3 regions of the Mesorhizobium sp. CNPSo 4671 genome follow, and region 2 is predicted to be linked to each of the others. Evidence: riboswitches for the same ligand, from Rfam matches in the RefSeq annotation. Region 2 holds a riboswitch; each other region holds the start of a gene.
What was found. Region 2 has a riboswitch for thiamine pyrophosphate ahead of thiB (thiamine ABC transporter substrate binding subunit). Riboswitches for the same ligand answer to the same signal wherever they lie in the genome.
Positions count from the first base shown of each region.

Region 1: another riboswitch for thiamine pyrophosphate. It lies ahead of thiC (phosphomethylpyrimidine synthase ThiC); the one in region 2 lies ahead of thiB (thiamine ABC transporter substrate binding subunit).
Region 3: another riboswitch for thiamine pyrophosphate. It lies ahead of AC04SF_RS08835 (YkoF family thiamine/hydroxymethylpyrimidine-binding protein); the one in region 2 lies ahead of thiB (thiamine ABC transporter substrate binding subunit).

Region 1 covers NZ_JBWLUW010000013.1:24,950-35,394, reverse strand. The annotation lists gene AC04SF_RS29575 (substrate-binding domain-containing protein) at 1-544, opposite strand, end outside; gene AC04SF_RS29570 (hypothetical protein) at 557-826, shown strand; gene AC04SF_RS29565 (hypothetical protein) at 851-1,036, shown strand; gene AC04SF_RS29560 (hydroxymethylpyrimidine/phosphomethylpyrimidine kinase) at 1,026-1,835, opposite strand; gene AC04SF_RS29555 (thiamine phosphate synthase) at 1,826-2,431, opposite strand; gene AC04SF_RS29550 (thiazole synthase) at 2,428-3,201, opposite strand; gene thiS (sulfur carrier protein ThiS) at 3,205-3,402, opposite strand; gene thiO (glycine oxidase ThiO) at 3,371-4,366, opposite strand; gene thiC (phosphomethylpyrimidine synthase ThiC) at 4,363-6,198, opposite strand; TPP riboswitch at 6,302-6,418, opposite strand; gene queE (7-carboxy-7-deazaguanine synthase QueE) at 6,660-7,397, opposite strand; gene queD (6-carboxytetrahydropterin synthase QueD) at 7,394-7,750, opposite strand; gene queC (7-cyano-7-deazaguanine synthase QueC) at 7,750-8,448, opposite strand; partial or broken gene AC04SF_RS29515 (phasin) at 8,791-8,910, opposite strand; gene AC04SF_RS29510 (putative bifunctional diguanylate cyclase/phosphodiesterase) at 9,293-10,445, shown strand, end outside.
Region 2 covers NZ_JBWLUW010000007.1:192,979-203,423, forward strand. The annotation lists gene AC04SF_RS20745 (ABC-F family ATP-binding cassette domain-containing protein) at 1-1,740, opposite strand, end outside; gene AC04SF_RS20750 (thiamine diphosphokinase) at 1,742-2,386, opposite strand; TPP riboswitch at 2,475-2,589, shown strand; gene thiB (thiamine ABC transporter substrate binding subunit) at 2,633-3,631, shown strand; gene thiP (thiamine/thiamine pyrophosphate ABC transporter permease) at 3,640-5,265, shown strand; gene thiQ (thiamine ABC transporter ATP-binding protein) at 5,258-6,034, shown strand; gene AC04SF_RS20770 (M48 family metalloprotease) at 6,293-7,762, shown strand; gene AC04SF_RS20775 (caspase family protein) at 7,832-9,799, opposite strand; gene AC04SF_RS20780 (RNA polymerase factor sigma-32) at 9,973-10,445, opposite strand, start outside.
Region 3 covers NZ_JBWLUW010000003.1:124,382-134,826, forward strand. The annotation lists gene AC04SF_RS08820 (glycosyltransferase family 39 protein) at 1-1,125, shown strand, start outside; gene msrA (peptide-methionine (S)-S-oxide reductase MsrA) at 1,301-1,819, shown strand; gene AC04SF_RS08830 (formyltransferase family protein) at 2,205-3,182, shown strand; TPP riboswitch at 3,244-3,357, shown strand; gene AC04SF_RS08835 (YkoF family thiamine/hydroxymethylpyrimidine-binding protein) at 3,348-3,956, shown strand; gene AC04SF_RS08840 (ABC transporter permease) at 3,990-4,811, shown strand; gene AC04SF_RS08845 (ABC transporter ATP-binding protein) at 4,808-5,575, shown strand; gene AC04SF_RS08850 (ABC transporter substrate-binding protein) at 5,568-6,584, shown strand; gene AC04SF_RS08855 (methyltransferase family protein) at 6,760-7,455, shown strand; gene AC04SF_RS08860 (hypothetical protein) at 7,942-8,475, shown strand; gene AC04SF_RS08865 (DUF3309 family protein) at 8,764-8,928, shown strand; gene AC04SF_RS08870 (hypothetical protein) at 9,203-9,376, shown strand; gene AC04SF_RS08875 (sensor histidine kinase) at 9,435-10,445, opposite strand, start outside.

The DNA of each region.
Region 1 (10,445 bases), on a different contig from region 2:
TGTCGGACGACACCAGGCTGACATAGTCCTTGCCGGGCTTCATGCCGGCGCCCGCCTGGTCGAGAAAGACGATCTTGATCCCGGCTGCGGCAGCCTTCATGTAGGCTGCGGCCGTTGCCGACTGCTCCGCAGGTACGGTTATCATAATATCAGGCTTGAGCGCCATGACGCTCTCGATGTCGGCCACCTGCTGCTCGGCACGGTAGCCGGCGTCGGTGACGGCGACGATCTTGACGCCGAGTTCATCGAGCGCCTTCTTCTGTCCGGCCATCTGCGCTTTCGCCCAATCCGAGGCTGTGTAGTGCATGACGATGGCAGCCGTGGCCTTCTTCGCCTTTATCTTTTCGATCTCCTCAGGGGTCAGCTTCAGGTCGCTGGCGAGGGTGGCCTTTTCGCCGTTCGGTCCGGGGGCGGGATTGCTTTCGATTTCCTTGACTTGCTGCGTAATGTCGATCGCGTAAGCACTGGGCGTATAGGCGGCGCTAAGCGCGAGCCCAGCGATCATCGCCAAGCTGCGAATTGGTTTGCGGATCTCCAGGCTCATTTCGTTCCTCCCATGGACAAAATTTTCAATGAGTACGTCGTTGCATTCGGTAATGTATTCATTAAAACAGGTCCTGATGCAAGTCAATTCCGTTCATGTCGCTTCTCGCCCGACCGGCGCAGGCAAGCAGCAGGCAACGCTGTTCGCAACCGCTCGTTGACGGTGGCAGAGCCGTTTAAAACTCGAAGGAAGAAAGAAATGACCGAGCGAACAGATCACATCATCGCCCCTGGCAGAGTCGCGGTCGTCATCGGCTCAGCCAAAGGGCTTGGAGCAGCGTGAGCGCGAAGGTTAGCCGCTGAGGGAATGCCGCTTGCCCTGTTCGACAAAGATGCTGGAACCCTTGAGGACTTTGCGTCTTCGCTCGAAGGGGAGCACATCACGATGGTAGGCGACGTGGCGGACCGGTCTGCCCTGAAGCAGCTATGCAATGAAGTGTATCACCGCTTCGCAGGCGTCGCGTTGCTCATTGACAACGCAGCTATGGGATGACGGCAAGCTTTAGCGGCGGTAGATGGCTATGCGGACATTCTGCTACAGAACCATTCTTCTGCAGCTTCTCGAAAACAAACAGCTTGCCCTTGCGCACGCTGTCTTCAAGTGGGCTGGCATCGGCCATATGCGCCGCAATCGCACTGGCCAGCATGCACCCCGTCCCGCGCATCGACGCAGCCAGACGCGGTGTGTCGAAGCGGACTGGTTCGTGATCGGAGCGCAACAGAATATCGGTTGATCGTGGTCCCGCTGCATGGCCGCCCTTGATCAGTAGCGCTTGTGGTCCGGCGGCTAGCAAACGCTTTCCCTGCCGCAACGTGTCTTTGTCATCCGAGGCCAAGGCAGAGCCGGTAAGAACCGCCAGCTCGATGAGATTTGGCGTGACGAGACGGCATAGCGGCATCAGATCGCGCATCATAAGGCCGATCGCCCGCGCTTGCAGAAGCTGCCTGCCGGACGAGGCGGCGAGCACCGGGTCGAGAATTGCTGGCACGTGCGGATTTTCGCGCAGAACTCTGGCTACAGCAGGGACGGTCTCAGCCGTCGCCAGCATGCCGATCTTGATCGCCCCTACCTTATTGGCCTGCAGCGCAGCGCGCATTTGATCGGCCACCAGCCTTGGTGACGAACGGTGGATTTCGGTCAGGCCATCGTGCGTCTGCACCGTCAGCGCCGTAATAGCCAGGCAGGCGCGCACGCCAAGGGAAGAAATCGTCTCGATATCGCGTGCTATTCCGGCGCCCCCGCTGGAGTCCGACCCACCGACGACAAGCACATAAGGGTCATTCAGCGCCATTGATCTGTCTTTTTGATCCATTCTCGCGTGCGCGCCTCGGGGTCGTCATTCAGCGTGATGTCGGTGACCACGGCCGCGCTGTCCGCGCCGGCCGCGAAGACGCCGTCGAGCCGGTCAGGATTAAGGCCGCCAATAGCGACCAACGGGATCGGCGCAACCCGGCGCTTCCAGTCGTTGATCCGTTCGACGCCTTGCGGGCCCCATTTCATCGTCTTCAGGATGGTCGGATAAATCGGGCCGAGCGCGATGTAGTCGGGTCCGGCGGCGATAGCCGTTTCCAGTTCGACATCATCATGCGTGCTGAGCCCGAGCCTCACGCCGGCCGCCCGTATCGCCAAGAGGTCGGCGGTCTGCAAATCCTCTTGGCCGAGATGGACGAAGTCGCAGCCTTCCTCGATCGCCAGGCGCCAATGGTCGTTGACGATAAGAAGGCATTGGTGCTCGGCGCATAAAGCCTTCGCTGTCCGGATATCAGTGCGCAATCCGGCCTCATCCATGGTCTTGATCCGAAGCTGAACCAGCCTGACACCGAGCGGCACCAGACGTTCGATCCAGGCAGAGCTGTCGACGATCAGGTAGAAAGGATCGAGCTTCATGAAAACACCGCCCTGCCGATCGTCGGCGTCGACGGCACGGCGAGGTCGCGCGGCTCGAGCATTCCCGAGCTGAAAGCTTCACGACCACCCTCGACCGCCTTGCCGAACGCGCGCGCCATGCCGACCGGATCAGCCGCCTTGGCGACCGCCGTGTTCAGGAGCACGGCGTCAAAGCCGAGTTCCATGACGGTTGCCGCGTGCGACGGCCGTCCGAGCCCCGCATCCACAATCAGCGGGATGCTTGGGAAATGTCCGCGCATCGAGCGCAGCGCCGTGATGTTGACCGGTCCGAGGGCGGAACCGATCGGCGCGCACCACGGCATCAAGACCCTGCAGCCCGCCACCAGCAGCCGCTCGGCGACGACAAGGTCATCGGTGGTATAGGGGAATACATCAAAACCGTCCTCGCTCAGGATTCGGGCGGCTTCGACCAGGCCGAACACGTCTGGCTGCAGCGTGTCATGGTTGCCGATCACTTCGAGCTTGATCCAGTTCGTGCCGAAGACCTCGCGGGCCATTTTCGCGGTGGTGACCGCCTCCTTGACGGAGTGGCAGCCAGCGGTATTGGGCAGGACTTTTACGCCCAGCGAGCGGATCAACGACCAGAATTGTTCGCCAGCCCTGCCGCCTGCCATCTCACGCCGCAACGAGACGGTGACCACCGAGGTGCCCGACGCCTTGACGGCATCGGCAAGGATGGCCGGCGAAGGATATTGAGCGGTGCCAAGAAGCAGGCGCGACTGAAGGGCCGCTCCATAAAGCTCGAGCATGGTTTAGCCTCCCTGCATGGGCGAGAGGATTTCAATCCGGTCGCCGTCGCTCAACTGGAATTCCGCCCGGTTGGCTTTGTGCACCAGGTCGCTGTTGACGGCAGTGGCGAGCCAATCGCCCTCATAGTCGAGCGCGGCAAGCAGCTCCGCCAGCGTGGTTGCGGCAACCTCATGCGCTTCGCCGTTGACGATCAGGTTCATGAGCAAGTTCCTTGTCTTGATTGAAAACCAGGTCGGCAGCCTGGCGCGCCATGGCGGGGGCGAGGAGAAAACCATGGCGATAGAGTCCATTGATCGCGACGGTAGTTCCACGTGCCTCGACGCGCGGCAGGTTGTCGGGGAAGGCTGGACGGACGCCGACACCGGTTTCAACGATCTCGGCCTCGCCAAAGGCCGGATGGAGGGCATAGGCGGCACCCAGCAGCTCCATCATGGAACGCGCCGTGACTGGTCCGGCGGACTGGCTCTCAATCATCGTCGCGCCGATCATGAAACTGTGGTCGGTGCGCGGCACTGCATAGAGCGGAAAGCGCGGATGCAGCAGCCTGATCGGGCGCGACAGCGAGATATCAGCGGTGCGCAGGATCAGCATTTCGCCGCGAACGCCGCGCAGCCTGTCGTTGCCCGTCGCCGTTCCCTTGCAGTCGATCTGATGATCGAAACCGGAAAGCTGATCTGCGTCGGTGCCGAAGCGAAATTCGACGCCCATGGCTGTGAGCTTTCCGTGCAGCGCCACTATCGCCTGGCGTGGGTCGAGATGGGCCTCGCCGGGGAAGAAAAGGCCGCGCCGAAAGCGGCCGGCGAGATCTGGCTCCAGAAGCGCTATTTCGTTTTCATCGACACGCCGGTACCCTGACGTGCGGCTGGCAAACCGGTCGAGTTCGCCCGCGTCGCGCGGGGACGCGACGACCAGTGTTCCGGCCCGTGTCACCTGGCCAGGCGTTGCCGCCTCCCACCAGTCGGCCGCGCCGCGTCCAAGGTCCAGAACCGGCTGCTCGGCGCTTTCACGCTCGCACCATGGCGCCAGCATGCCGCCGGCAAACCACGACGCATTGCCACCGAGGCCATGCCGGGTCTCGACGACCTTGACCGTCGCGCCGCGGGCGGCGAGTTCGAGGGCGGTGGTGAGGCCGGCGACGCCGGCCCCTTTGACCAGCACCCTCATGATGGCGTCTGCACCCTTGCCATGAGTGGTGCACCGGTATTGTCCCCCGGCACATAGAGATCGCCGCCTTCGCGATATTTCGCCGCCATCGCTGCCATGCCTTCCTTCTGCGCCTCGGCGCGGATGTCGTGGGAAATGCGCATGGAGCAGAATTTCGGCCCGCACATCGAGCAGAAATGCGCCAGCTTGTGCGCCTCCTTGGGCAAGGTCTGGTCGTGGAAAGATCGTGCGGTTTCGGGATCGAGCGACAGGTTGAACTGGTCCTCCCAGCGGAACTCGAAGCGCGCGCGGGAAAGGGCATCATCCCTGACTTTCGCCGCCGGATGCCCCTTCGCCAGGTCGGCTGCATGCGCTGCTATCTTGTAGGTGATCACGCCGGTCTTGACATCGTTGCGATCGGGAAGGCCGAGATGCTCCTTCGGCGTGACGTAGCAGAGCATGGCGGTGCCGAACCAGCCGATCATGGCAGCACCAATGCCAGAGGTGATGTGGTCATAGCCGGGCGCGATGTCGGTCGTCAGCGGTCCAAGCGTATAGAAGGGCGCCTCACCGCAGACAGCGAGCTGCTTGTCCATGTTCTGCTTGATCTTGTGCATCGGCACGTGGCCGGGCCCCTCGATCATCACCTGGCAATCCTTCGCCCATGCGATCTGCGTCAGCTCGCCGAGCGTTTCCAGCTCGGCGAATTGCGCGGCATCGTTGGCATCGGCGATGGAGCCGGGGCGAAGGCCGTCGCCGAGCGAGAAGGACACATCGTAGGCGCGGCAGATGTCGCAGATCTCCGCGAAATGCTCGTAGAGGAAGCTTTCCCGGTGATGGTGCAGACACCATTTGGCCATGATCGAGCCGCCGCGCGAGACGATGCCGGTGACCCGGTCAACGGTCAGCGGGACGTAGTGCAGCCGCACGCCGGCGTGGATGGTGAAATAGTCGACGCCCTGTTCGGCCTGTTCGATCAGCGTGTCGCGGTAGACCTCCCAGGTCAGGTCCTCGGCAATGCCGTTGACCTTTTCGAGCGCCTGGTAAAGCGGCACCGTGCCGATCGGCACCGGCGCATTACGCACGATCCATTCGCGGATGTTGTGGATGTTGCGGCCGGTAGACAGGTCCATCACCGTGTCGGCGCCCCAGCGGATGGCCCAGACCATTTTTTCGACCTCGTCGGCCATCGACGAGGTGACGGCGGAATTGCCGATGTTGGCGTTGATCTTGACCAGAAAATTGCGCCCGATGATCATCGGCTCGCTCTCTGGGTGGTTGATGTTGGCTGGAATGATCGCTCGCCCGCGGGCCACTTCGTCGCGCACGAATTCGGACGTGACGAAATCGGGAATAGCGGCGCCGAAGCTTTCGCCGTCGCGCTGCAGCTTGCCGCGCATGATCTCGCGTCCAAGGTTCTCGCGAATGGCGACGAACTCCATTTCGGGCGTAATGATGCCGGCGCGCGCATAGGCGAGCTGTGTCACCGCCTTGCCGGCCTTGGCCCGGAGCGGCCGGTTGCGGACCGGAAATTCCGGCGTCAGGCGCTCGCCCGCCGCAAATCCGTTGTCTTCCGGCCGCACATGACGGCCGTCATAGGCTTCGACATCGCCACGCGCCGTAATCCATTCGTGGCGATGCCGGGCAAGGCCCTTTTCGATGCTGGTTTCGACAGCCGGGTCCGTATAGGGCCCGGATGGGTCGTAGACCGTTACGGGCGGCTCGCCGGCCGTCGGGTGAACAGAGATTTCGCGCATCGGCACTGCGATGTGCGGATGGAGGATACCGGGCTTATGGATTTTGCGGGAGGCAGGCAGCGGTCCCGTCGAAACGGCGGGGGTAAAGGCATTCATTGTGAGGCTCCTTTGCTCATGCATTGGAGACCCAGTTCTGTGCCGGAAGGATGAAAAGACGCTTTTGCGGGCCTGCCGAAACAGGACCTCGGGCGTGAACTCCCGCAAAGCGCTTGCACCGTCCCTACGCCAGTATGAACTGGATCAGGTTCAACGGGTCACTGCGCCGCGAAAGCTAGCAGTATCTCAGCCCCTTGCCGGGACTCCCCTGGTGAATGCGCCGAATTGAACGGGCCGGCGCCAGTTTGTCAAGCGCCTTCGGCCAGCCGTGGTGAGAGGCGACCGATCAAACCCAGGCGGAAAGACGCGCACGTATCGACAGCAAGTCACGCCTGGAGGAGCGGCGGAGCGCCCACGACAGGCGAGCCATCACCCGGATTCGAAACCCTTTTTCAGCACGGCATTTTCGGGGCTTTCTGAAACGGCGTTGCTGCCCGTCATCGGCAATCCCTCCGCGTGGACTAGACGCCCCGTTTGTTTCCCCACAACAGAACATGAAGCTGCGGCAGTACACGCGCCTCGAACCACCTGTCGCGGGTTACCTTTTCGACCAGCCATTCCATGCGTTTCATCACACCAGCCATGTCGATGAGCGCGTCTTCGTGACCGGGAGGCGGCGGCGTGTGATTGCCGGGCTGTAGATAGACGGGCAATTGCGGGTAGCGCGCCGCCGCGTCCTTCGCGTAGGCATAGTCATCGTCATCGAAGACGACGAGCTTGAGCGCCATCTGCGGCTTGTCCAGCGCCGCCTCGACGCAGGCGTCGAACGCGGCCCAATCTGTCGTCATTTCACTTGAGGGCGGCTTGGGGCTGAGCACCAGCACGTCGAGATTAGCGAACCATTGCTTCGGCACCGAACCTTGGGTTTCCAATGCAAAACGGTAGCCCTCGCCATGCCCGCGGTCGATCAGCGGGCCAAGCGGCTGGATAGCCGGATTGCCGCCCGACAGCGATACCATCACGGGCTGACCGCCGGAAAGCGCTATGACCTTTTCCCAAACCGCGTCGGGAGACATCATCTCCCAATCGTGGCGGAAGCGACTGTCCACCGCATGCAGGCTGTCGCACCAGGAACAGCGATAATCGCACCCGCCGGTTCTTACGAACACCGTCGGCAAGCCGATCAGCATGCCTTCGCCCTGAATGGTCGGCCCAAAAATCTCGCTCACGCGGATTTCGGGATGCAAGGGGCAAGTCATGGCCGGTATTCCGCCCAGGTTTTCGGCGTCTCGCTTACCCGCACGGCGGAGGTTTGTGGTAGCCGCACCTTGCACCAGTCGTAGAAGTGCCTGGCCAGACACTCCGCCGTGACACGGTCATGCCCCAGCACGTCGTTAAGATGGCGATGGTCGAACGTCCCATCGATGTAGTGCTTGAGCGAAGCCAGGTCTTGGTAGTCCCGCACAAAGCCATGTTCGTCCAGTTCGCCACCTGAAAGCTCTACTACGACGATGTAGTTGTGGCCGTGTAGACGCGCGCACTGATGATCGTGTGGCAAGGAGGTGAGCTGATGCGAGGCCGAGAAGTGGAACTCTTTGGTAATGCGGAACATCACGCGCTCCTGGTCTGGACAGCGTGGAGCCAGAAGTCCGCGTCCTCATAGTCTGTCGGGTCGGCAATGCCGGCCAGATCGAATGCTTCGCGCCGTTCGACGCATGTCCCGCAGCGACCACAATGACGTTCGCCGCCCTTGTAGCAGGACCAAGTCGCCTCGAACGGTGTTTGGTACTTTGCCCCCTCGCTGACAATGTCGGCCTTCGACATATTCACATACGGAGCGTAAAGGCGGATATCGGCATAGCCTGCGAGCGCATGGTTCTGCATCGTCTGAAACGCGTCGATAAAAGCGGGCCGGCAATCGGGATAGATGAAATGATCTCCGCCATGGACGGCAGTGGCCACCGCATCGGCCTTCTGTGCTGCGGCAACACCGAAGGCGATAGCCAACATGATGGCATTCCTGTTCGGCACCACCGTGATCCTCATGGAGTCTTCGGCATAGTGCCCGTCGGGCACGTCCACATCATCAGTCAGTGCCGAGCCGCTCAGGCTCCGGCCGACATCGCGGATATCGACGATCTGGTGCGGAACACCCAGCCGTTTGGCGCAGATGGAGGCAAAGCCGAGTTCCTTTTTGTGTCTCTGGCCGTAATCGAACGAAAGCAGGCCAATGAGTTTCTGCTCGGTCGCCACCTTGTGCGCGAGCGAAACAGAGTCCAATCCGCCGGAGCAGATGACGAGGGCATTCATGGTTTGAGTCCTTGTTTTGACCGGGTAAGGCTGCGACCGGAGATTTCTCTGCGCTCCCAGTACTCCACGAAGCCGGTTTTGTGAATGGGGTGGAACGCGATTGAGGCGCACGAGGCCGACGTCAATGCGACGCGGTCGGGCACAGATGGAAGAAGCCCGGCGCGAGGTGTCGGTCTTGTCTAATGTGGCCGTAGATGAGGGGCTGACCTTGGGTCTCGGGTCGCCTAAGCAATCAGGCGGCCTTGCGTTCCTTGAACCCCTTCTCAAAGGCATCCTTGAACGGCTTGACTCGATCTGTTTGCGCACGAAAGCAGCCTGCAGTTCGAAGAACTCGGACGGCGACTTCACGGCGACCAGGGCCTCGAGGTGCGTGAAGCTGGCTTCGGCATTGGCTTGCAGAGCGGCAATCATCTTCAGAAGCATGTCGTTGCTGGCGGTCTTGGCTAGTTCAATGGTCGACATGAAAGCCTTTTGAGTCGTTTCGGCGTCCGAACTCAATTTGGAAAATACTTCCTTCGACTGCTCAAGGCTCTGGTTGGCGACAGCGCGAACTTGCTCGACAGCCTGGACGGGTCTAAGGCAGAGGATTCGACGGTTTTTGAGCGTTTCAGTCTTTCCGGAGATCTTGGACACTGTTTCATCCTTTTGCCAGTGGCGACCGCAAAGCAAAGCCGCCTCTTCATCTACGAAATCGCGGCAACGCGGCATTACGGGTCGGCGCGAAAGGTCCGGCGGGCGCTCGATCTGGGTTGCCAAATTTTGTGGTTGAAATTTACTTTCACCTAATTGTTCGGTAGGGGATCAACACGCAGCGACTACTCTAGAGCGGGGGAGTGAAAGAGTGATGCAGCGTCTGTCTGCCGCAAGGCTCGGGGACCTTCTGGCCGGCGACCTGCGGGCTTTTGGCGGGCCCTCGACGATCGAACCACTTGCCGGCCGCATCAGGGCGGAGCAGGTCAGTATCGTGCTTCGCAACACGCTTCTTGGCATGGTTGCGAATATACTCAATGCGGCCACACTCGTTATGGCGGTTTGGGGCTCGCCCGACCAAACGAAAGCCATCCTCTGGGCGAGTGTGATCATCGTCGCCGCTGGTTTCGTCGGCCTAAGAGCGAGATCATCGTTTCTATCGGTCAAACCTAGATCAGTGTCTCGCCGCACAACGCAAAACCTGGTGCGGAACGCCTTCCTGTTCGGCACTTGGTGGGGAGCACTTCCCATTCTGTTCTTCAGCGGGGCAACAAGTGCCGCCCAAGTCGTCATTACCTGTCTGAGCGCCGGGATGATCGCAGGCGGTGCCGCTTCCTTTTACACGATTCCTATTGCGGCCATCGCGTATACACTGCCGATCTTCGTCGGTTCGGCGGTCGCGATTGTGTGGCTGGATGGCGCCGTCAATCTGCCCGTCGCAATCCTGTTAGTGAGTTACGCCATCACGCTGTTTCGTGCAGTGCTTGCTCACGCATCCGAATTTACCCAAAGCTTCATTCTGCAAGCCGAAAGCGAAAATGCCATTCGCATGGATGTTCTAACCAGTCTCCCAAACCGGTTCAGCTTCAATGAGCGGCTCGGGAACGCGTTGGTAGACGCAAAGCAGTTTAACCAGCACTTTGCGTTGCTTTTGTTCGATCTTAGCAATTTTGACGAGGTGAATGATCACTTTGGCCGGGCAATGGCGGATGCCGTTTTGGTCGAAGCGGCTGCGAGACTTCGCAAATCGACACGGGAGAGCGATGGCATTGCCAGGTTGGAGGGTGGCGAATTCGCAATAATCGCTGCGCGCGATATCAGGCCAGATCAAATCAGGTCCTTGGCCAAACAGATCATAGATGCCATGCGGGCCCCCTTCTTGATCGAAGGGCGCGAAATATATTGCAGGGCCTCTATCGGCATCGCTCTGGCGCCTACTGACGGTTTGGATGCCCACCAGCTCCTGCGATGCGTCGACACCGCGCTACACAGGGCCAAGACGCGCGGGGCGAGCTCCATCCAGTTTT
Region 2 (10,445 bases):
GAGGGCGGCGATGGTCTTCTGGAACGAGGCCGGATCGCGCTCGTAATAGGCCGGGTCGGCGATGTTGTTCTCCAGCCGCGAGATCGACGCGGTCACCGCCTCGATCTTCTTGGGGAGCGATTCCAGGGCGAATTTCTGCTTGAACGACAGCTTCTTCGCTGCGCCTTTCGGGGCTGCCGGCTCGCTCTTGCCTGGCGACTGTGCATCGCCGGCTTCAGCCTTGGTGCGCACCTTGCGGTCGTCGAGCCTTGTGCCGCCGCGCTGCGCCAGCATGTCGGAATAGCCGCCGGCATATTCGACCCAGCGGCCGCCGCCGTCCGGCGCGATGATGCTGGTTACGGTGCGGTCGAGGAAATCGCGGTCGTGGCTGACCAGGATGACGGTGCCGGCAAAGCCGGCGACCAGTTCCTGCAGCAGTTCCAGCGTCTCCATGTCGAGATCGTTGGTCGGCTCATCGAGCACCAGGAGGTTGGCCGGCCGCGCCAGCACGCGCGCCAGGATCAGTCGCGCCCGCTCGCCGCCGGACAGTTCGCGCACCGGCGTGCGCGCCTGCTCCGGCTTGAACAGGAAGTCCTTCATGTAGGAGACGACATGGCGCTGTTCGCCGTTGATGACGAGGTTTTCGCCGCGCCCGTCGGTGAGGTATTGCGCCAGCGTCTCCTGCGGGTCGACCGCCTCGCGCTTCTGGTCGAGCGTGGCGATCTCAAGATTGGTGCCGAGCCGCACCGAGCCGGCATCCGGCTTCATCTCGCCGGTCAGCATCTTCAATAGCGTCGTCTTGCCGGCGCCGTTCGGCCCGACGAGGCCGACGCGGTCGCCGCGCTGGATGCGGGTCGAGAAACCCTTGACCACGGTGAGGTCTCCAAAGCTCTTCTCGATGTTCTTCGCTTCGATCACCAGCTTGCCGGATTCGGCGGCGTCGCTCGCCACCATGGTCGCGTTGCCTTCGGCACCGCGATGGCCGCGGAAGCGCTGGCGCATGGTCTGCAACTCGCCCAACCGGCGCATGTTGCGCTTGCGCCGCGCCGTCACGCCGTAGCGCAGCCAGTGTTCCTCGCGCACGATCTGGCGGCCGAGCTTGTGCTGTTCGCGCTCTTCCTCTTCCAGAACCAGGTCGCGCCATTCCTCGAAATGGCCGAAACCCTTGTCCAGCCTGCGGGTCTGGCCCCGGTCGAGCCAGACAGTGGCGCGCGACACGCGCTCGAGAAAGCGGCGGTCGTGCGAGATGACGATGAGCGCCGATGAGGTGCGCACGAGCTCCTCTTCGAGCCATTCGATGACGGACAGATCAAGATGGTTAGTTGGCTCATCAAGCAGCAGAATGTCTGGCTCCGGCGCCATGACACGGGCCAGGGCGGCGCGCCTCGCCTCGCCGCCGGAGAGATCGCCCGGCCGCTCCTCACCGGTGAGACCGAGATGCTCCATCAGATAGCTGGCGCGGTACGGATCGTCGGCAGGCCCCAGCCCCGCCTCGACATAGGCGCGCACGGTGGCGAAACCGTCCATGTCTGGCATTTGCGGCAGATAGCGGACGGTCGCCGAAGGCTGACGGAACACCTCGCCCTCCTGCGGTTCGATCAGGCCGGCGGCGATCTTGAGCAGCGTCGACTTGCCGGATCCATTGCGACCGACCAGGGCAATCTTGTCGCCGGCCGAAGCCGTCAAGGCGGCGCCATCGAGCAGCGGCGTGCCGCCGAAGGTCAGTTTTATCCCGTCGAGATTGAGAAGGGGCGGGGCCATGTCAGCTTTCAGGTAGTGGATACGGATGCGCGAGCAGCAGTGCGCGGCCGTGGCCGAGCGCGATCTCGAGGCGGCCCCGAACCTCGTTGGAGATGGTCAGTGACGAACCGAAGGCCACCTCGACCTGGTTCAGCGGCCATTTCGCGCCGGTGACGGTCAGGCCGGCAAGCTCGGAAAAACCGAGGATCGAAAACAGCGTGCCGTCGGCATAGTCGAAGCCGGCCGTTCCCAACAGCAGGGGGATACCTTCCTGGGCGCCGCTGGTCAGCAGCACATCCGTTCCGGCCTCGGCCAGCCGCAGGCCGAGCGCCAGATGCAGGAAGGCGTGGTCGGCACGCTTGCCGCCGAACGCACCCGCCAGCACAAGACGAGTCGCGCCGCGCTCGAGGGCTGCGGCGACCGCCAGTTCGCCGTCGGTCTTGTCCTTCTCCGCCGGGAAGGTCCGGCGAGGCACGGCGGCGAGGTCGGCGGGGAGATCGGCCGGAACCGAATCGAAATCGCCCACCCACAGTTCCGGCACAAGGCCGAGCAGCCGCGCATGGCCGATGCCGGCGTCGGCGGCAATGACGCGCGAGCCTTCGACATGGCGGTCGAGCCGGGGCGTGCGGATGAGATCGCCGCCAAGCAGGATGGTGAATGTGCTCATATCTGGTGGCCTGTACCAGCCCGGCAGCGGAAACGGAAGGCCGGCAAACTGCCACTTGCGCGGTTCCTCGGCCGGGCCTATGTGTCGAAACGCTCTAACGGGGTGCCGGACGCGATCTTCGCGGACCGGCTGAGAGGCAATCTCGCCAACCCGCTGAACCTGATCCGGTTTGTACCGGCGGAGGGATTAGACGTTTCGGACAGTCCGACGCCTCAATTCCTTTCAATTCGAACGAAGGAGGCGCCGATGCGCACGCTTTTATACTCTCTTGTTTCCGCCATGGTCGTGGCGCTATCCGGGCCGGCCTTGGCCAAGGACAAGCTCACCGTCTACACCTATGAGAGCTTCACCGCCGACTGGGGTCCCGGCCCCGTGGTGAAGAAGGAATTCGAGGCCGAATGCGGCTGCGATGTCGAGTTCGTCTCGGTCGCCGATGGCGTGGCGCTGCTCAACCGCGTCAAGCTCGAAGGGGCGTCGACCAAGGCCGATATCGTGCTCGGCCTCGACACCAATCTCACCGCCGATGCGAAGGCCAGCGGGTTGTTCGCACCGCATGGTGCGGTCTCCGATGTCAACGTGCCGGGCGGCTGGACCGACGATACGTTTGTGCCCTTCGACTACGGCTATTTCGCTGTCGTCTATGACACGCAGAAGCTGAAGACGCCGCCCAAGAGCCTGAAGGAGCTGGTCGAAGGCAGTGCCGACGACAAGATCGTCATCCAGGATCCGCGCACCTCAACACCCGGCCTCGGCCTGCTGTTGTGGGTGAAGTCGGTGTATGGCGACAAGGCGCCGGAAGCCTGGGCCAAGCTCAAGACAAAGGTGCTCACCGTGACGCCGGGCTGGAGCGAGGCCTATGGCCTGTTCACCAAGGGCGAGGCGCCGATGGTGCTGTCTTACACAACATCGCCGGCCTACCACATGGTCGCGGAGAACACGCAGCGCTACCAGGCGGCTTCCTTCGAGGAAGGCGAGTATCTGCAGATCGAGGTCGCTGGCATCACCACGACCGGCGCCAAGAACCCGTTGGCGGCAAAATTCATCGCCTTCATGACCGGCCCGAAATTCCAGGATGCCATCCCCGAGACCAACTGGATGTTCCCGGCTGGAAAGACCGACAAGCCGCTCAACCCGGCCTTCGACAAGCTGGTCAAGCCGACCAAGACCTTGCTGTTCAGCCCCGAAGAGGTCGCGGCCAACCGCAAGGCCTGGGTCGATGAATGGCTGGCGGTGATGAGCAAATAGGCAACGCGATGGCGCCGGCGCGTCCAACGGATCCCCGCATTACCGCCGGCATCATCGCCCTTGCCGCAATCGCGCTGCTGATCGGCGGCGCGTTTGCCGGGCTACTGGTCGAGGGCGCCCACGACTTCTCGGGCGCCTGGGCAGCCTTCGATTCCTACCTGCTACGGGTCGTGCGCTTCACGCTCTGGCAAGCAATCCTTTCGACTCTGCTTTCTGTCGGGCCGGCCCTGTTTGTAGCACGCGCGCTGTCGCGGCATCCGCGTTTTTTCGGCCGCGCTTTCATCCTGCAGCTCTTCGCCGTGCCGCTGGCGCTGCCGGCGATCGTCGCGGCGCTTGGCATCCTGGCGCTTTACGGCCGCGCCGGCTATTTTGCCGGCCTGTTCAGCGCCGTCGGCGGCCAGGGCTGGCCAGGTATCTATGGCCTGTCCGGCATTCTCGTCGCCCACGTCTTCTTCAACCTGCCGTTGGCGACGCGGCTGTTCCTCGAGGCGCTGCAGACCATTCCTGCCGACCAGTGGCGGTTGGCCAGCCAGCTTGGCATGGGCGCGCGGCCGGCGCTCCGGCTGATCGAGTGGCCGACGCTACGCGCTGCTTTGCCCGGCGTCGCCGGGCTGGTTTTCATGCTCTGCATCACCTCCTTCACCATCGTTTTGACGCTGGGCGGTGGGCCGGCCGCGACGACGCTGGAGGTCGGCATCTATCAGGCGCTGCGCTTCGATTTCGATCCGGCGCGTGCCGTCGCCCTGACAGTGCTGCAGATCGCCTTGACCTTCATCGTGGTGCTGGCGCTGACGCGGCTTGGCGCCAATGTCGTCGGCGATACCAACCTGCCGGTGGCGCCGCGCCGCTATCTCTCCGTCAACGGGACCGAGACCACAGTGAACGCCACGCTGATCGTGCTGGCGCTGCTGTTCGTCGTCGGGCCGATGGCCGCGACCGTAGTTGCGAGCTTGGGCGCCGACCTCGGCCGGCTTGCCGGCGAGGCGACTGTCCGGCAAGCGACGCTGACCAGTGCGGTGCTCGCCTTCCTGTCGGCGCTGCTTTCGGTGATGCTGTCGCTGGCATTGACCATGGCGCGTAGGGCGCTGGCGCTGAGCCGCCGCGCCAGTCCAAGGACATTGCTCGAACATGCAACGGATACCGGCGCCGGCTTTGTCCTGGTCGTGCCGCCGATCGTCATCGGCGCCGGCTGGTTCCTGTTGCTGCGCCACGTCGGCGACGTCTTTGCCATCGCGCCGGTCATGGTCGTTACCGTCAATGCGGTCATGGCGATGCCCTTTGCATTGCGTGCCGTTCGCCCTGCCTATGACGCGGCGAGCGAGCGTCATGAGCGGCTCTGCGCGCAACTCGGGATCTCCGGCTGGGCGAGGCTACGGCTGGTCGACTGGCCATCCCTGCGCCGTCCGCTCGCCACAGCCTTTGCTTTCGCCATGGCGCTGTCGCTTGGCGATCTCGGCGTCATAGCGCTGTTCGGCAGTGATTCCGTGCAGACCTTGCCTTACCTTCTCCTGGCGCGCATGGGCAGCTACCGCACCGAGGACGCCGCCGGCCTGGCGCTGTTGCTTGGCCTGGTCTGCCTCGCATTGGTGCTGGCTGCGGATTGGCTGGGAAGGGAAAAGGTCCGTAATGTCTGACGGGGCGGTGGACAGGAAGGGCGTTTCGGTACGGCTGGATAAGGTCTCGTTCAGCTATGGCGAGGCGCCGCTCGCCTTCGATGTCGCGTTCGCCGCGGCGGAAATCACCGCCATTATGGGGCCGAGCGGTTCGGGAAAGTCGACGTTGCTCAACCTGGTCGCCGGCTTCGAGACGCCGCAGTCCGGCCGAGTGCTGATCGGCGAGGCCGATGTCGGCGCCGCGCCGCCAGCTGCGCGGCCGGTGTCGATGGTGTTCCAGGAAAACAATCTCTTTGCCCATCTTTCAGTCGAGCAGAATGTCGGGCTCGGCCGCTCGCCATCGCTGCGGCTGACCGAAGCCGATCGAAGCGCCATCGCCGAGACGTTGAAGCGCACCGGCCTTGCCGGCAAGGAAAAACGCCTACCGCGCGAACTGTCCGGTGGTGAGCGCCAACGCGTCGCCCTGGCGCGTGTGCTGGTGCGCGATCGCCCGGTGCTTCTGCTCGACGAGCCCTTTGCCTCGCTCGGACCCGCCTTGCGCGACGACATGCTCGATCTGGTTGCCGGCTTGCATGCCGAACGTGGTATGACAGTGCTGTTCGTCACGCATCAACCTCAGGATGCCCACCGAATCGGCCAGAACGTGGTGTTTCTGGACAATGGTGCAGTCGCCGCCACCGGCAGCGCGGACGATTTCTTTGCCGGGGCGGGGCCAGAGGTGTTCCGGCGCTACGTCGGTGAAAGTGCCGGGAATGCGGTATCACGAGATATTGCCCGGAAGCCGACATAATTTACGGTCAAACCGACTACAGGCGATGGGGCGCTTGCTTGCCATGGCAGAAGTAGTGTGGCTAGGTCCGCCCTACTGGTCGGCACAAGCCGTGATTTGCCTACAGCATCCGCCGCACGCCCCGAGGGACGCGCGACGGATGCTGTAGAAGTTTGTTTTTAGCGCATGATGGGTTCCGAGGATCGCCCCCGATTTTCGTGGTCATGCGCCGGGACCTGAAAGGAAGCCGTTCTGGCGATCGGCGTTGACAAGCTACGAATGAACCCCCTGGCGCGCTTTCTGGCGCTGGCCGGCTTTGCCGTGGCCTTGGCAAGCTGCCAGATGTTCACGCCTCCGGAAGTCCAGGAGTCCGGCTTCCAGCCGTCCGACAGGCCGATCACGGTCGACAATGTCGGCGCCAACAACAAGCTTGCCGAACTCGCCAAGGCGCAGCATCCGCGCATCCTGGCGACCTATGGCGGCGAGTATTCCGATCCCAAGCTCGAGCGCATGGTTGCCAAGGTGGTCGGCAATCTGACCGTGGTGTCAGCGAACCCGACCCAGACCTATCGCATCACCATTCTCAATTCGCCGAACGTCAACGCTTTCGCACTGCCGGGCGGCTATCTCTACATCACGCGCGGCCTGCTGGCGCTCGCCAATGATTCGTCGGAACTCGCCGCCGTCATCGCGCATGAGATGGGCCACGTCACCGCCAATCACGGCCTGCAGCGTCAGCAACTGGAGGCCGAGGAAGGCCTGGCGACCAAGGTGGTCTCGGATGTGCTCGGCGACAGCCCGACCGCCAAGGCGGCATTGATCCGCGGCAAGCTCAGGCTGGCGCAGTTCTCGCGCAACCAGGAGCTGGAGGCGGATGCCATCGGCATCAAGTCGATCGGCGAAGCCGGCTACGATCCCTATGCCGCTGGCCGCTTCCTGCAATCGATGTCGGCCTATACCGACTTCCGCTCGATCAGCGGTGCCACCGATGCCAGCCTCGACTTCCTGGCGACGCACCCCAACACGCCACAGCGTATCGACCTGGCGCAGCGTCACGCCCGCCAGTTCGGCATGCCCGGGGTCGGCACGCGCGACCGCGATTCTTTCCTCGCCGGCATAGACGGCCTGCTCTATGGCGATACGCCGGAAGAAGGCTATGTGCGCGGCGAGACCTTCCTGCATCCGGGCCTCGGCGTCTCCTTCACGGTGCCGGACGGTTTCATCATCGACAATTCGGCGGCGGCGGTGACGGCGACGGGGCCGGGCGACATTGCGATCCGCTTCGACGGCGTCTCGATCGACAAGAACCGCGCCTTGACCGACTACATCAGAAGCGGCTGGGTGGCCGGTCTCGACGACAGCACCGTCAAGCAGGAAACCATCAACGGCAACGAGGCCGCGACCGCGCATGCCGGCGCGGAAGGCTGGCAGTTCGATATCGCGGTGATCCGCGCCGGCGGTCAGGTCTACCGGCTGCTGACCGCGGCGCCGTCGGCCAGCTCCTCGCTGGAGACGGTGGCGCGCTCGGTCAGCGGGTCGTTTCGTATCCTCAGTCCTGCGGAAAAGGCGGCCTTGAAGCCGCTGCATATCCGTGTGCTCACCGTGCAGCCGGGCCAGACCATGGGCTCACTCGCCGCGCAGATGGTCGGCGTCGACCGCAAGCTCGACCTGTTCCGGGTGCTCAATGCGCTGTCGCCAGGGGCTGCGGTTTCGGCAGGCGACAAGGTCAAGATCGTCACCGACAAGTAAGTCGGCGTCGGCGTTCAGGCCGCTGCGGAATAGTCAGTTTCGACACTGCTTGTGCGGCGATGGCGTGGCTCATCCGGCAGTATTGCCACCGCCGGTATTGCCACCGCCGGTGTTGTGGTCGTGGTCGCCGCTATTGCCGCCACGCCAGGGCGCTGATCCGGTTTCGCCTGGCACTATCGGAGCCTTTGGTTTGCCGATCTTCGGCGGCGGCGCTTTTGGCACAGGTGTACGGATCACCTTTATCTTAGTGATGATTTTCGTCACCACCTTGGGCGTGCACGCCGCGACCGTCAGCGTGCTTGGCCCGGGCGAAAGACCGAGAACGCCCATCGAATAGGCCTCTTGCCGCTCGATGCCGGCCTTGAGGAAAGCCAAGGCACGGGCCGGATCGGCGGGCACGCCATTGCGGCCTTCCTTGAAGATCATCGCAAGATCATTCATGGCGCCGATATGCCCCATCGCTGCTGCCGTGAGCATGAGGTCAAGCCCTTTGCCGGTATCGCGCTGGACGCCGACGCCATTGAACAGGGCGCGGCCCCACGCGCTCATGGCGTAGGGGTCGCCCCTGTCGGACGCTTGCGAATAGAGACCATTCGCTTGCGTGGCATCCACGGGCATCCCTATTCCCGAGGAGGCGAGGTAGCCGAGCTCGTAGACGGCGCGGACGTGTCCCTTGTCGGACGCTTCCTGGATGGCCTTCCTGGCCTCGTCGATGTTGCCGGCGGCCAGCAGCGCCCGCCCGAGTTCGTAACGGAAGCGGGCGACATCGGGATAGGCTTTCACCGCCGCCTCGCAAGCCACGACCGCGCCGCCTGCAATCTCGTTCGGTAACCGGCCGGGGCCGACGCCTTGCAGGTCGAGCGGCTCGCCGGCGGCCTGGTCGCAGGGGTCGACGCTCGGCGACAGCTTCGTCGTCGCCTGTTTGGACGCGTCGCCGGCGCGGATCTGAAAGCCAATCTCGACGGGAGCCGCCGAGCCGATCTGCGGCTCGTAGCGCAATTGGCCGACTTCAGCGGCCATCAGGCTCGACTGTGGCGACAGGACGCGATCCGGCAGGGACAGCGTTCCAACTGCCGGATAGCCGGCGAGTTTGAGGCTGGTCGAAACATCCTTGGCCGGAAAATCCAGCTTCAGCGCAACCGGTCCGACGCCGACCGGGACGCTGATGTCGCGATTCTCGATAGCTTCGGCGGCCGCGGCGGCCTGGATACCGCGCTCCGCCACTTGCTGGCTTTGCTGGGCGTCGGGCGCCGGCGGCGCCGGTTGCTCCGCCTTGCGCATCAGCACGACATCGTCGATCAGCGAGGAATTCTCCCACGGAACCTGCCTGCCATTGGTCGCCTTGACCACGTCGCGGCGCACGGCCGCCATGACGGCGCGGATTTCCTGGTTCGGCGCCAGCGCGCGGCGGGAAAAGGCCGATGAGAAGGGGCTAAGATCGCCGGACCCGTCATAAGCGACAGCGCCGGGCTCGGTGGCAAAGGCAATCAGCGCATTCTGCGAGCCGGTTACCTGCGCGAGCCCGGTGCCGCCGGAGACGATCAACTGGTCGCGCAGCCAGTAGTCCTTGCGCGGGAACGGATCGTTGCGGCAGGCATCGAGGATGATCATCTGGATCTTCGACTTCGTGCGCAATTGCTGCAGCACGTCGTCAAGCCTGATTGTCTGGACCTCCATGTCGGCCGCATCCTTCAGCGACGCATCGACCGGGATCAGGAAATTCTCGCCGCCGATCTGAAAGCCGTGGCCGGAATAATAGACGACGGCGAGATCGGCACCGTCGGCGGCGGCCAGATAGTTGCGGAACTTCTCTTCGAATTGGAGCTTGGTCACGTCCTTGGCGACGAACACGTCGAAGCCGGCCTGCCGGAACGTGTTCGAAACGTCCTCGGCGTCCTTGTCCGGATTCTTGAGCGCCGGGATTTGCTGGTACTGCGAATTGCCGATCACCAGCGCAATCCTTCGATCGGCGCGAGCGTCGAGCGTCGAGAGGCTCATGATAATCAAGGCCGCAAGGAACGAGTAGCGTTTCAGCATGGCAAAACCCACCTTTGTTATGGTCTGGTAGCCCAAAGAGGCTTTTTGCCATGCCTGGATCTTTTAGAGAAATCACAATCCGCAAGCTTAAAAAGAATAGAATCCCCCGCTACAGCGACATATTTTATTTAAGATAAATCTTATATTTTAAATCTCGAATCGTTCTATTGCCGTCAGGCGGCCGTCGCCAGAAATTCCGGGTTCTGTTTCACCAGCGCCAGCTTCAGCTTTTCCATGGCGCGCGCCTCGATCTGGCGGACGCGTTCCTTGGAAATGCCCAGCGTTTCGCCGAGGGCTTCGAGCGTGGCGCCTTCGTCGGTCAGCCGGCGTTCCTCGATGATGCGAAGCTCCCGGGCGTTGAGGGCAGCGAGAGCCGCTTTCAGCCAGAGGGAACGACGCGCGACATCGATCTTGTCGCCGACGATCTCGTCGGGCAGGGGGTCGTCCGAAACCAGGAAATCCATCCGCTCGGTGGCGCCCGCATCATCGGCAAGCGGCGCGTTCAGGGAGGAGTCGGGCGCGGACAGCCGTGAATCCATCATCGCCACATCAGCCTCGGAGACACCAAGCGCAACCGACACCTCGTGGTAGAGCGCTGTGTTGGAGAGCGGCTCCGCGCCATTCGCCAGCCGGGCGCGCAGGCGTC
Region 3 (10,445 bases), on a different contig from region 2:
CCGCAATTCAATCATGACTATGCGCAGATGCCGTTCTGGGCGGCCATATGCTGGCTGCTTTGGCGCGCCGGCCGTGGTGGCGGGCCTGGCTGGTGGCTGGCGCTCGGACTGGTGTCGGGCGTCGGGCTCTATGCCAAGTTCTCCACCGGCCTGCTGCTTGCTTTCGGCGCGCTCTGGCTGCTGTACGACGCGCGCGCGCGCAGCCGGCTGGCGACGCCTTGGCCGTGGCTCGGCTTTGCCGTTTTTCTAGCGGTGGCTGCGCCGCTGGCCATCGCGCTCTACCGCATCGATTTCCTGCCGCTGACCTATTTCGCCGACCGCGACGCGTGGGTAACCGAACACCGCGCGCGCCTCTACTATATCGGCGTCCAGCTGGCCGGGCTCTCCGGCTTTCTCCTAGTGCTGGCGATATCGGGGCTGCTGCGGCGCTCGCCCGCTCCCGAAGCTCCCGTCGAACGCGGCATTCTGGTCTATCTCGTGTGGATGGGGCTTGGGCCTGCGACCCTGGTCATGGTGGCCTCGTTGTTCACCGGCACCGGCGAGTCCTGGGGGGCGCCGATGTACAATCTTGTTAGTGTCACGGTGCTTGCCTTTCTCGGCCACCGGCTCGGCGCCATCGAGATGCGAAGGCTGGCGATCTGTGCCTTCCTTTGCATCGTTACCATGTCGGGCGCCTATGCGACCCTCCGCTGGACGGGCTGCAATGTGCGGGGGCGCCTGGACGCCGTCTGCTGGCCGGCGCAGCCGATCTCGGACGAGGCCGAGGCGGTCTGGCATGCGGCCGCGCCTGGCCGGCTCGACATTGTCGGCGGCGATACCCAATTGGCCATGCTGGCCGGCCTCAATGCCTATGACAAGCCGTCGATCTTCACCGACCTCGATACCCGGTTCGCGCCCTGGATCACCAGGCAGCGGTTGCGCGAGCACGGCATGCTGATGGTTTGGCCGGGTCGTGGCGTGCCGCCGCAACTGCGGGTATGGCTGGGCAACCTCCCGGTCAAGACCGTTCTTTTCAACTGGTCGCGCACGGCGCCGCCCGTGCCAATCAGCTTTGCCGCCATTCCGCCCGGCACGCGGTATCTGCCGCTTGACGCCGACAGCCGGACCCGGCATCCGCGCAGCTGAAGCGGTTCGATCCCTTGGCCGCGTCGCAATATCGTTCGCGCATGGCCGCGTTCGTCTCCATGCGACTGGACGAAGCAGGCGACAATGCCCATTTATTGGGAAATCCAATTTTGTCTGCGCAATTCCGGACGGGAAACCGCTACACAAATGGAATTGCCTTTTGAGGAGACGTGACATGGCGACTTCGATCGAACGCGCAGTGCTTGCAGGTGGTTGTTTCTGGGGCATGCAGGATCTGATACGGCGCTACCCCGGCGTCATCTCCACCCGTGTCGGCTATAGCGGCGGCGATGTAGCCAACGCCACCTACCGCAACCACGGCACCCATGCCGAAGCCATCGAGATCAATTTCGATCCGGCCGTGATCAGCTATCGCACGCTGCTGGAGCGCTTTTTCCAAATCCACGATCCGACGACACGCAACCGTCAGGGCAACGACGTTGGGATGAGCTACCGGTCGGCGATCTACTATACGAGCGACGAGCAAAAGCGCGTCGCCGAAGACACCATCGCCGATGTCGATGCTTCCGGCCTGTGGCCCGGCAAGGTCGTCACGGAAGTCGCGCCGGCGGGTGCCTTCTGGGAGGCCGAACCAGAGCACCAGGATTATCTGGAGAAATATCCCAACGGCTATACCTGCCATTTCGTCAGGCCGGGCTGGAAGCTGCCGGTGCGCGAGAAGGCCGTCTCGTAAGGTTTGCGGATCGCTTTCCAGAAGCAAGGCGGCATAACTCCTGTGACCGCGTGAATGCCAACTGTCAGTCGCCGCTTGGCGATTGACAGTTGGTGGCGTTGCTGGCCAACTGCGTATGCTGATTTGCTTCAGGAGATACGCATGAAGAAAATCTATGAGAAGCCACTTCTGGCGAGAGGCGCGCGGCTTTCCGACGTCACCGCCACGGTGCCGTCTTCGATTGTCAAGGCTCCCTGACCGACCGACTTATTTTGCAAACCCGGCCAGGCCTGCCTGATGAGGCTGGCTTGCCGTTCGAATGTCCCTCGACGGGGGTTGGCATGGTTTGCGCCTTGAACGGCCGGTGCTTTTGAGCCCGCAGACCAGGTCGGGCCGGCTTTCCGCGGTGTTCGTGCTCGACATAACCCCTTACACCGGGCCGCTGTTGTCAGGATGGCTTGAAGCAGGCCATCTGATCGACGCGATTGTGGTGCCGGGAATCCGCCAACGCCAAAAACATTTTAGCGTCAGCAATTTTCGCCGAGGGCTGAGACGAAGATTGCAGCTCAAACGCTATATCGGCAACACGCCGGCAAGGCTGATCGAATTTGGCCGGCCCTATGATTGGGGCACACTCGCCAGCCAGTTGTCTGAGACCAAGGCCGATGTGTTGATCTGCTTCGCGTTTCCAGCACTGATACCACAGGATTTGCTCGGCACCTTTGCCAAGGGCGGCCTCAATCTTCACCCGGCACTGTTGCCCAACTACCGGGGTCCGCATCCTCTCCACCGCCTGGCCGTGGACGGCCAGCACGCCGTTCATGGCGGTGTGACGTTGCACAAGATGTCCGCCGATTTCGATGATGGCGACATTCTCGGGCAGGTGTCGTTTTCCGAAGCAGACTGGGTGTCGCTGCAGACCCTGACCGACAGCGTGGCGAGGGCGATGCGCGCGCTGGTGAGTGAGGTGGCTCCCGCCTACTGTAAAGGCAGCCTTTCGGGAATGCGGCAGCCGGCCGGTGATTTCGTCTGGGCGCGGCTGAAGGCGGCCCACACGATGATCTCGCCTGAGATGTCGATCGAGCATGTTGCCCTGATGTGGCATGTGCTGGGCACTGTTCCAGGCATCTATCTGGATGTCGCCGGGCACAAGGTCAGGCTGGGGTTCCAGATCAGGCGGCTCGGTCCGCCGACCGGACATGTGCCAGTCAGACGATGGGGGAGCGTGGAGTTCGATCTTGCCGACGGCAGGGTCCGGTATCTCACCTATAGCCGCCTGCTCAAACGGCTCGTGAAACTGCACGCCACGTTCGCGCGCGCTCCAGTCAGAAAGTCGCCCCCTGAAATCCGGCTTTTCGGCAAGGTGGAAGACGGGCAAGCGTGAGAGTTGGCGCAGTGCGTTGAAAAAAACGGCTTCCCCTTCGGTCCGAATGGTGCTTTAACGCGCCCATCCACAGGGGTGCTCCGTACGGTCGGGGCTGAGACGGGGGCGGCAAGCCCACAGACCCTAGAAGCTGATCTGGGTAATACCAGCGGAGCGAGGCGGGCTATGTTTTCAGGCGCACAGATTTCCCTATACCCCATGGCTGACGATTTCGTCGGCGTTATCCTGGGCGCGCTCGGCGCGCTCGATCCCTACCGGGACAGGCTCAGGATAGAGACCGACGACATCTCGACCTTGCTGGTCGGGCCGCCCGAAGTGTTGTTCCCGGCGCTGCGCGATCTGTTCGTGGCGGCGGCGCGGAGCGGCAAGCATTGCGTGCTGTCGGCCGCCATTTCGCGCGGCTGCCCGGGCGAGCCGGACGATCCGATCTGCCGCTCCGACGCGTTTGGCGGACCTGTCGGGCCGCTCGGCCCGCGCAAGGAAGCCGCAATCAGCGCGGTGCGCAATGCTGCCGCCACCGGCCAGCCGGCGGCGGCGCAATTCTCGCTCTATGTGATGGGCACCGGCGACCATATGGACGAGATCTACGGCTGCATCGATTTCCTGAAACAGTCCGGCGTCTACGATCGCTCCAAGAACTTCTGCACCAAACTGCGCGGCGATACCGGTGCGGTCTTTTCGGCGCTGAACGAAGCCTTTTGCCGCTTCGGGCCGGGCGCCGGCCACGTAACCCTCGACGTCACGGTTTCGGCCAACAGCCCGTCGGCTGTCTAAAACCAGGTGCGCTTCCGCGCGCCGTCAAAGGTTATGCCCGTGGTCTTATCATCAGTCGTGTCGCGCCCGCTCGCGGGCTCCCTTGCCAAGGCAGCGCCCGCCATCATCTCCATCGGGTTGCTCCTCGTGGCGTGGGAGCTCTACGCCACCTATTCCGGTATCAAGCCGACGATTCTGCCGGCGCCCTCACGCGTCTTCGAGCAGGCGATGCTCAATCGCGAGGCGCTGATCGACAACGCCATTCCCACCATCCGCGCGACGCTGATCGGCTTTGCCTGCTCGCTCGGCGCCGCCTTCGCGCTGTCGATGCTGGTCGACTTCTTCCAGCCGCTGCGGCGTGCGCTGTTTCCCGTCTTCATCGTCAGCCAGACCTTGCCGCTGGTGGCGATCGCGCCGCTGGTGGTGCTGTGGTTCGGCTTCGGGCTGGCGCCGAAGATCATGCTGGTGGCGCTGGTCACCTTCTTCCCGATGCTGGTGGCCCTGGTGCAGGGCTATGAGGCGACCGAGATCGAGATCGGCCAGATGCTGCGCGCCATGGGGGCAGGGCGCTGGCGTGTCTTCGTGCTGGCGCGGCTGCCTTCGGCGCTGCCCTATTTCTTCGCCGGCCTGCGGATCTCCATCACCTATGCCGTGGTCGGCGCCATCTTCGCCGAATATGCCGGCGCGGCGAAGGGGCTGGGCATCTACATGCTCAACGCCAAGAACAATTTCCGCCCCGATCTGGTGCTCGCCGCTGTCGGTGTCAGTGCCGCGCTGACGCTGATCCTGTTCGGGCTGACGGCGTTGCTGCAGCGCCTCGCCATGCCCTGGGAACGGGCCGGCCGGCAGCCGGCAGGGAAGGGGGCGCAGGGATGAGCCGGCTCGAATTGCGGTGTGTACGCAAAGCGTTTGGCGGGCTCGACGTGCTCGCCGACATTTCGCTCAGCGTCGGTGCCGGCGAATTCGTCTCGATCCTTGGGCCTTCAGGCGCCGGCAAGTCGACGCTGTTCCAACTCCTGACGGGTGCCGAGCATGGCGAGGGCGAGATGTTGTTCGACGGCGCGTCGCTCGACGATCATGGCAGGCATTTTGCCTTCATGCCGCAGCGCGACGCGCTGATGCCGTGGCGGCGCATCCTCGACAACGCGACGCTTGGGCTCGAAGTGCAAGGCATCAGGCGAAAGGCGGCGCGGGCGCGCGTCGCCCCGCTTTTTGCCGAGTTCGGGCTTGCTGGTTTCGAGCGGCATTTTCCGGCACAGCTTTCGGGCGGCATGCGCCAGCGCGCGGCGCTCTTGCGCACGGTGGTGCAGGAGCGCGACATGCTTTTGCTCGACGAGCCGTTCGGCGCGCTCGACGCGCTGACCCGCGCGGCCATGCAGCGCTGGCTCGAGCAGATGTGGCGGCACCATCGCTGGACGGCGCTGCTGATCACCCACGATGTGCGCGAGGCCGTGTTCCTGTCCGACCGTATCTACGTGCTGTCGGCGCGTCCGGCCCGTGTGTTGCGTGAAATCAGAGTGCCGTTGCCGCGCCCGCGCGATCCGACCGGCGCCGCCGCGCAACAGGCCAGCGCACTCGAGGCCGAGATCCTCGACATTTTGCTCAACCCGCAACCATCCAAAGGACATGACCATGACTGACTTGACGCGCCGGCAGGCCTTGCTGCTCACCCTCGCCAGCGGATTTCCGCTGATCGCCGGATCGAACCGCTCCTTCGCGGCAACACAAAAAGTCACCGTCGCGCTGGACTGGACGGTCAACACCAACCATATCGGGCTGTTCGTCGCCCGCGACAAGGGTTTTTACCGCGAGGCCGGCCTCGAGGTCGACATCCTGCCCTACAGCGACACCGGCGCCGGCACGCTGGTCGCCAACCGCGTCGCCGATTTCGGCATCAACGGCACGATCAGCCTGTTCACCCAGAAGACCGCCGGGGCCGATTTGAAGGCCGTCTATGCCGTGGTGCAGTCCGAAACCGGCCGCGTGGTCTTCAATGCCGCGCGCAGCGAGATCAAAAGCCCGAAGGACCTTGACGGCCTGACCTATGGCGGTTTCGGCAGCGCCTGGGAAAACGCGCTGATCTCGACCATCATCCGCCACGATGGCGGCAAGGGCAATTTCGAAACGGTGACTCTCGGCACCTCCGCCTATGAAGCGCTGGCCAACGGCTCCGTCGACTTCACGCTCGAAGTCTCGACCTGGGAAGGAGTCGAGGCCGAACTCAAAGGCATCAAGCAGCGCAGCTTCGTCTATGCCGATTACGGCGTGCCCGACGAACACACGACGCTGATCTCGTCGAGCGAAGCCTATCTGCAGGCAAACCCGGCATTGGCGGCGGCCTTTATCCAGGCAACGCGACGCGGCTATCAGTTCACCGTCGATCATCCCGGGGAAGCCGCCGCGCTGCTGATCGCTGCCAACAAGGATGCCCTGACCAACCCGGCATTGATCGAAGCGTCGCTGAAAGCGCTGATCGACGGACACTATCTACGCGGAGCAAACGGCGCCATCGGCACGATGGATCCAGCCAAGATGGACGCGATCGGCGACTATCTCTTCACCGCCGGCATTCTGCGCGACGCTGATGGCAAGGTTCTGACGAAGCGTCCTGATTTTGCGAGGTATTTCGCAAATCTGGACTTGGGATGAGGCTGGATACGCATCAATGGTAGCGCCCGGCCTACTCCGTTAGGTTGGCGTCCGGGGGGGTGTCCTGCCCCCCGTATGCTTTCGGAGGCGTCACCCCGTTTGATGCCGATCCGATCTTGCCGGTTAACCCCCCGGCAATGGTTGCGTGCAATGGTCCTTCCGAGGGATCATCGGGGTGCTTGCGTTGCTCACGTCAAAAAGTGAAGCGTTTTCGCATAGTAATGAGGGCGGATTTTTCTCCGCCGCGCGAAGGCATGACATACTGGTCGACCTGCGCGAGGGCTTCTTTCGCCTTTGTGCCCTGGCCTGCGCGGGGCTGTTCGTCTATCGCGGCGTGTCTCAGCTCGTGGACGACCCGACCCGGCTCAACGCCGCGCTGGTGGCGATTTCCGAGATACTCACTTTCACCTGGCTGCTTCTGTCGCGGCGTCCGGTGACGCGTGACTGGAACCTGCTTACGGTCATCGTCTCCGTGACCGCTAGTTTCGGTGTCGCGTTGGTCAGCCTTCAGCCTGGCATAGCGCTTGTTCCGGTCTATGTCGCCGCGCCGCTGCAGTTTGTTGCGCTGTTGTTTGTCATCTGGGGCAAGATATCGCTTGGCCGTTCCTTTGCGATCCTGCCTGGCAATCGCGGCGTGATGACGGGTGGCGCCTACCGGATTGTGCGGCATCCGATCTATGCCGGCTACCTTGCCGGCCATGTGCTCTATCTGTTGTCGGCCTTTTCCTTCCACAACCTCGCGGTGTATGCGGTCATCACCTATATGCAGCTGTATCGTATCCTGCGTGAGGAGGCCCTTCTGGCCGCTGAGCCGGAGTATCGCGCTTACATGGAGCGTGTGCGCTACAGGCTGTTCTACCGCCTATTCTGAGGGCAAGACTGTCGATTGAAAGGCTGGAGTGGCCGATCCTATTTGGCTTGTTTAGGGCGGTTCGCCTGCCGGAAAGCCGGTTCCCGCATTTCCTGAAACTGCTTCACGCCTGTCGACTGCCTGGTTTTCCAATGCCGCCCGCTGGGTTCTGCAGGTGCTGACGAGCACTGCCATGTGACCGATGTCCAATCTTCACGGCATGCGCCAAGCGGGATGTCTGTCAGCAATGACACGTGTGGCGATTCCCTATGGAATCGGCTTTCGTTCCAAATTATGAAATATATCGATGATTATCGCTCTCGATATAGAATATTTTTTACATATGTATTATAGTTTTATCACTTTTATAGTTTACGATTTTCAGAAATAAATACCATCATCTGTGCAAGTATGTGCCGATTTGAAACTGAAGCTCGCCTGCCGCGTAGCTAAATTTGCAGTCGGTGTACGCCGGCTGTCTTAGCGCAACGACAACAGGAGAGTGTCATGGCTTCTACCATCAAAGCAGTCGCCCGTGTGTTGGCGGGTAGTGCAATGGTCCTCGTTCTTTCCATGCCGGCAAGCACAGCTGGGCTCAGCGTCGGCGCCTCGGTGGGCGGCAACGGCGGCGTCAATGCCGGCGTTGGCGCTTCGTTCGGCGGTAGCGGTGGTGCCAACGCTGGTGTTGGTGCTTCTGTCGGTGGCGGCGGTGGCATCAATGCCGAGGCCGGCGCCAATGTAGGCGGCTCCAACGGCACCAGTGCCGGGCTTGGCGCTGCTGTCGGTGGCAGTGGTGACATCGATGCCGAAGCCAGCGCCAACGTCGGAGGCACCGGCGACATTGGCGCCGATGTCGGCGTGGGCATGGGTGGCGGCACCAATCCAAGCAATCCCACCCAACCGAGCCTGCCCGGCGTCGTGGCGCAGATGTCCAACAGCCAGGTGGCGCGCATGAAGAAGCGCTGTGTCGACGTGCTCAGCAGCGAAGGCGCCTATGACCGCGATCTGCGTCAGCTCTGCCTGCTGATTGCCCGCCGTTGAGGCCAAGACCGCCGGGAGTGGAAGTGCACAACCAGCCGTGAGGCTTTGACAGCACTCTCCTGGCCTCCGTCCGGTCGGAAGCCCGCCACTCAGGCGGGCTTCCTGCGTGTTGAGCGCTTTCCCGCCCTGTATCTGTCTGAGCCGTCTCATTCGCCGGCAAATATCCTTTCGCGTGGACGCCATGCCGCAATTGGCGGAACAGTAAGGCTGCCCGAGCGTTCTCGTCTCGAAACACCGCATGCGGCGGTGCTCTAACCGGCGCATCAGCGCCTAATAGGAGCGGGAACCATGAGCTTGGGCACTATACTCATCATCATCCTTGTCATTGCGCTGCTGGGCGGCTTCAGCGGGCTCGGCGGCGGACCGTTCTATGGAACCGGCTACTATGGCGGCGGCGGGCTCGGGCTTGTGCTGCTGATCCTCATCATCCTTGTCGTGCTAGGGCGGATTTAGAGGCTCGCAAGACTTCGGATCATCGCGATCTCGTGACTGCCAAACAAAGGGAGCGCACCGGATCGTGATGGAAGCAAGCCGGCTTGTGATCCGAAATCCGGCGCGAATCTCGTATATTGATTTCGGTCCACACCCCCCGTGGAAACAAGAGGAGAGGGTCCCACCCCTTCATCCTCCTCCAAGGCCCGCTCCGGTATCCGGAGCGGGCTTTTGCGTTGAAGCCGAGGGAGCCGGCTGGCGTCGAGACAGTTGAGTTTGCGGAAGGCTGCCCACAATGCCCGCAACACTCAGAACGACACCCTGCGAAATTCGCGATGATCTTTACGTTCTGCGGCGGATGGTGGCGGCTCGTGGCCATATCGAGACCATCCAGGGCATAGATGCGTTGATCGGCATCGCCGAAGCAGAGGCGATCAAGGTCATCCGCCGCATCGATCGCGCGGCCTGAACGGAATTGGATCAGGATCGAGGCGCTGGCGGGAAGGCAGGCCTCCTGGTAGCGGCTCTTACGCCGCGCGCGGCACCCGTGAGGTGAACGTTGCCCGGGTGACCGAGACGCTGGTGCCGTCGTTGTCGCTGATGACTTCCACCTTGGCTTCGAGCTGTTTCACCAGCGCCTCCACGATGGCTGTTCCAAGGCCGGTGGCCGGTACGTCGTTCGCGATCTTGCCGACGCCATTGTCCGAAACCGTCAGTTTCCAGTCGCTGCCCGCGGTCTCGTAGCTCACCTGGATCCGAGCGCCGTCCTTTTCCTTGGGGAAGGCATATTTGATGGCGTTGAGCACCAATTCGGTGACGATCAGTCCGAGGCTGACTGCCTTTTGCGAATCCATCCTGCCGCCTTCGGTCGTAGCGGTGACTTCGATCGGCTGGGCCTCGCCAACCATCGAAGTGGCGAGGCTGCCGCACAGTTTCGAAAGGTAGGAGCCGACATCGATCTCGTCGATGCCGACCGAGGTGTGGAGATGGCGCTGCACTTCGGCCACGGACAGGACGCGTTGATGGGCGTCCTTGAGATGCTGGCGCGTCTCTTCAGAAGTGACCGAGCGCGCCTTCAGCAGCAGGATGCTGGCGATGATCTGCAGGCTGTTGGCAACCCGGTGCTCCATCTCGCGCAGCAGCACGTCCTTTTGGTGGAGCAGATCTTCCGTGCGCTTGAGCAGTTCCTCTTTCTCTCTCTCGATCACCCGACGGGCGGTGATATCGTTGAAGGCGAGAAGGATGGTGATCGCTGAACTGTGGTCGTAAAGCACCTTGCGGGCATTGAGCAGCATGGTGCGGCGGCCGATCCGCGGGAAATCATGCTCGACCTCGAAGCCGTCCATGGCGGTCTTCTCGGGAATAATGGTCTCCAGCAGCAGGCGAAGGGCCGGAATATCCCACTGGCCGTCGCCTAGCGCGTAGAGCAGCGAGCCCTGGGTTTGCGCGGGGTCGACTTCAAATGTCTTGTAGAAGGAGCGGCTGGCGGCCAGCACGCGAAATTTCTCATCGAGGACCAGGAACGGCTCGGTGATCGT